Regions from separate parts of the Rhodoferax sp. P2_H8_2 genome, predicted to be linked through region 2. Evidence: predicted binding sites of a transcription regulator. Region 2 holds the regulator's gene; the other holds the start of a gene.
What was found. Region 2 encodes FNR, which switches genes on or off when oxygen is low (the NO sensors DNR and NnrR bind a similar motif). Its sites were predicted from a motif close to TTGATNNNNATCAA; they were not measured.

Region 1 (2,401 bases), on a different contig from region 2:
GCGGTGGCTCAACTCGGCCGCGGCCACGATGGCGGGGTCGGTGATATCCACGCCGTGGTGCACTTCGTAGCGCTCTTTCAGGCCACGCAAGATGGCGATGGTAGCTTCCACCGTGGGCTCACCCACCAGAATCTTCTGGAAGCGACGCTCCAGCGCAGCGTCTTTTTCGATGTACTTGCGGTATTCATCCAGTGTGGTCGCGCCCACGCAGTGCAACTCGCCACGCGCCAGTGCCGGCTTGAGCATATTGCCCGCATCCATCGCGCCCTCCGCCTTGCCCGCGCCCACCATGGTGTGCAGCTCGTCAATAAACACGATGGTCTGACCTTCGTCCTTGGCCAGATCCTTCAACACATTTTTCAGGCGCTCTTCAAACTCACCACGGAACTTGGCACCAGCCAGCAGCGAGGCCATATCGAGCGACAACACGCGTTTGCCCTTCAGCGAATCGGGCACTTCGCCAGCCACGATGCGCTGTGCTAAACCCTCAACGATGGCGGTCTTGCCGACACCGGGCTCGCCGATTAGTACGGGGTTGTTCTTGGTACGGCGTTGCAGCACCTGAATCGCGCGGCGGATCTCATCATCGCGGCCGATCACCGGGTCTAGCTTGCCCATGCGGGCACGTTCGGTCAGATCAATGCAGTATTTCTTCAGCGACTCGCGCTGGTCTTCGGCATCAGCGCTGTCCACGTTTTGGCCGCCACGCACTGCTTGAATAGCCGCTTCCAGGCTCTTGCGCGTCAGGCCATTGGCCCGAACGAGGTTGCCAATATCCAACTTGCTGTCCGTCAATGCCAACAGAAACAACTCGCCAGCGACAAACTGGTCGTTGCGCTTGATCGCCTCTTTCTCCGCAGCCTGCAACAGCGTGACCATGTCACGCCCGACTGTCACCTGCTCATGGCCTTGAACTTGGGGGAGGCGTTTGACAGCAGCCTCAGCGGCGGCGAGCAAACCCGCCACATTGACGCCCGCGCGGTTCATCAGCGCTTTGGGGCCATCGTCCACCCGGATCATCGCGGCCAATACGTGGACTGGCTCGATGTACTGGTTGTCATTGCTCAGCGCCAGTGTCTGGGCTTCGCCCAGAGCTTCCTGAAATTTGGTGGTGAGTTTTTCGATTCGCATGGCTATTTCCTTGATTGCTACCAAGCTTGGGGGCAACAGCCGCAAATTTCAAGTGCGACACCGCACGCAAAGGTAGTTTCAAGTGACAGGTTGACACACATCAAGTAAGCAGGAGAAGGGAATGCCGGGGGCCGATTTGTGCGCGTTTGGCACCATGAGGCACCCGGCATTCCCTTCTCTGGCCGACGCCACAACAGAAGTTCAACCGAAGTTGGATACCGTAATGCCCCACTTGGCCAAAGCAGCATCATCGCTAACCCGCGCATCCACCCACTGCGCACCTTGCGGCGTGGTTTCCTTCTTCCAGAATGGTGCCTGCGTCTTCAAATAGTCCATCAAAAACTCGCATGCCTGAAAGCTCTCGCCGCGATGCGCCGATGTCACAGCCACCAGCACGATCTGGTCCAGTGGCTGCAACAGGCCCACGCGGTGGATCACTCGTGCACCCAAAATATCAAAGCGTTCGAACGCCTCGTCAATCATGGCATCGATGGCCTTCTCGGTCATGCCAGGGTAATGCTCCAGCTCCATTGCGCTGATGTCGCATGGACCACCCGCGGTTCGGTCACGCACGGTGCCGATGAAGCTGCACACCGCACCTACGCGCGGGTCACCCGCACGCAGTGCCGCCAACTCGGCGCTAAGGTCAAAGTCTGCGGTCTGGATGGTCACTCGATGTGTAGCAAATGCGGAACGGTCCATGCCGGAATTGTGGCACCGTCTGCCGCGCCCCGTTAAGATGAGTGCATGTTTGCTGCCATGTCCATCGCCCTCGCCTTCGCCCTCTCCGGTGCGTTGGCGTCTGCTATGAACGCCAGCAAATCCAAAAAGCCAAAGCTCATCTGACCGGAGCTGCGGTTCCGTCCTCGGATGAGCGATGGAACTGCCAGACCCCACCCCCGTTTTGCTGTCCCGCGCGCCTCTGACGATGGTTCATTCATCGGTCATGCTTTCTAAAGGACAAACGCGTGCCAACTTTCAGCAACTTCTCGGGGCTGTGGATTCCCCTGATCACCCCTTTTTCTAACGGAGCGGTAGACCACCCTGCCCTCGCCCGTCTTGTGCGGCACTTGCGCGCCACCGGCATTGCCGGCTTCGTCGTGTGTGGTTCCACCGGCGAGGCCGCAGCTCTAAATAAACCTGAACAGTTGGCCGTGCTGGATACGGTGCTACATGCGGCCGGTGGGTTACCCGTGGTCATGGGGCTGTCGGGCTACCACCTGCCCGATACCGTGGCTTGGGTTCAAGCACTGGCAGGTCGGCCGTTGGC
Region 2 (2,401 bases):
CGGAAAACGCCCCTGGTCCAGCAGGTCGTAATACTCGTCCAGCGTTTTAGCGTTCTGGCTGTAGCTGGCGCCAATGCGGCCAATGGATGAGACGCCCAGCGCGATCAGGTCGCAATCAGGTTGAGTGCTGTAGCCCTGGAAATTGCGATGCAGACGGCCTTGCCGTTTGGCCACCGCCAGCGAATCTGTCGGAAGCGCAAAGTGGTCCATGCCCACGTAGACATAGCCCGCGCCCATAAAGCGCTCCAACGACTGCGACAGCATGGACAGCTTGGCCGAACCTGCCGGCAGTTCTATCGTGTGGATGCGGCGTTGCGGCTTGAAGCGATCTGGCAAATGGGCATATGCGTACAGAGCAATGCGGTCGGGCCGCAATTCGACCACCTGGGCCAGTGTGCGGGCGAAAGATTCCGGTGTTTGCTGTGGCAGGCCGTAAATCAAATCGACATTGATGGACTCAAAGCCCTTGGCGCGCGCAGCTTCCACCAGCGCGAACACCTGCTCGGCGGGTTGCACTCTATGCACCGCTTTTTGTACCGCAGGGTCAAAGTCCTGCACGCCAAAACTCAGGCGGTTAAAGCCCAGTTCGGCCAGCGTATCCAGCCGCTCAGCATCTACAGTGCGCGGATCGACTTCAATCGAATACTCCCCGCCAGGCGCAAAGCTGAAATTGCGCCGCAGCATGCCCATCAGCTGCCGCAGCTCGTCGTCGTTCATGAACGTAGGGCTACCGCCACCCAGATGCAACTGGCTGACCACCTGCCCTGTGCCGACCAGCGCAGTGTGCAGATCAATTTCGCGATTCAGGTAACGCAGATATTCGGCAGATTTGCTGTGGTGCTTGGTGATGATCTTGTTGCAGGCGCAGTAATAGCAAAGCGATGCACAAAACGGAATATGCACGTACAGCGACAGTGGCAAGGCCAGTGCACTGGGGCCATTGCGACGCTGTGTCAGCGACTGGACATAGTCCTGCTCCGTGTAAGCCTCAATAAAGCGGTCGGCTGTAGGATACGAGGTATAGCGAGGCCCCGAGATATCGAAACGGCGCACCAGAGCATCCAGAGGCAAGCCTCCGAGTGTGTCATTGATCGTGTTTTGAATGGTTTGCATACGCTTTTTAGTCTTCCAGACTGCAATGTGCGCCAAGCGGTTGACGGATGACTTGACCTGGATCAAGACTCTGAAGATTGGTCGGTTCGATAATTGACCTGTATCAGGAAAACCCCATGCTTCACCACGCCCCCCATCCGCACGCTGCCATTGAAAGCATTCCGGTGGTGTCCATGCACCCGCAAGCCATCAAGGTCGCATGCTCCAACTGCAATCTGCGCGAGTTGTGCATGCCGCTGGGCTTGAGCGAACAGGAACTGGAAAAGATCGACGACGTCGTCTCCACCCGGCGCAAGGTCAAACGCGGTGAACTGCTGTTTCGCAATGGCGAGAAGTTCACCAGCCTGTATGCAATTCGCGTCGGTTTTTTCAAGACCTGCGTGGCCTCTGAAGATGGGCGCGACCAGGTGACAGGCTTTCAGATGGCGGGGGAAGTGATGGGCCTGGACGGCATCGTCAACGACCACCACACCTGCGACGCGGTGGCGCTCGAAGATGCCGAGGTGTGCGTGATGCCGTTTGACCGCATTGAAGAGCTGTCGCGCGAGATCAGTTCGCTGCAGCGCCATGTGCACAAGATCATGAGTCGCGAGATCGTGCGCGAGAACGGCGTGATGCTGCTTTTAGGCAGCATGCGCGCCGAAGAGCGTCTTGCGGCCTTTTTGCTGAATCTCGTGCAGCGCCTGCATGCGCGGGGGTTCTCGCAGTCAGAACTGGTATTGCGCATGACGCGCGAAGAGATTGGCAGCTACCTGGGCCTCAAACTCGAAACGGTCAGCCGCACGTTTTCCAAGTTTGTGGAGGACGGCATCGTTGAAGTCAAGCAGCGCCATGTGCGCATCCTCCAGACCGAGGCGCTCAAGGACATCGTCAACCCCAAGGTCTGCAGTTAGCGCAGCCTAGTCGTTGGTCTCTGCGGATGACATCGCCAGCATGGCTGTCAACGCGCTGCTTACGCTGACTACAAACCAGAAGATAAAAAAAGACAGCGTGTAAACGCCCTGGCGCGACATGTCCAGCGGATGTCCAAACCAGTTCAGGTCCTGCGGGTCCACCAATGCAAACACCAGCATTTCGATGACGCCCGCCATCAGAAACGAAGGCCAGGCAATCCACATCAGGCGTTGTTGCATGGCGAGATTCCCTCAAGGCGCCTTGGTGGCGGGCGGCGCATCGCTGGCCAAGTGGTTGCGTCCCTGCACCGCTGGCACCATTCCGGGCTGCTGATCCGGCAAGGTCTTGTTGATGTTGATGCCCTTGCGGTAATAGTCTTCGTCCAGCACGGGGT

Region 1: clpB (ATP-dependent chaperone ClpB) is a predicted target of FNR. The motif match lies at 1,222-1,235, and genes of this name have one in related genera.

Annotation. Positions count from the first base shown of each region.
Region 1 covers NZ_JBFUFW010000014.1:1,960-4,360, forward strand. The annotation lists gene clpB (ATP-dependent chaperone ClpB) at 1-1,131, opposite strand, end outside; gene AC1DV6_RS17890 (molybdenum cofactor biosynthesis protein MoaE) at 1,333-1,833, opposite strand; gene dapA (4-hydroxy-tetrahydrodipicolinate synthase) at 2,100-2,401, shown strand, end outside.
Region 2 covers NZ_JBFUFW010000004.1:89,181-91,581, reverse strand. The annotation lists gene hemN (oxygen-independent coproporphyrinogen III oxidase) at 1-1,113, opposite strand, end outside; gene fnr (fumarate/nitrate reduction transcriptional regulator Fnr) at 1,287-2,006, shown strand; gene AC1DV6_RS08830 (hypothetical protein) at 2,013-2,231, opposite strand; gene AC1DV6_RS08825 (FixH family protein) at 2,259-2,401, opposite strand, start outside.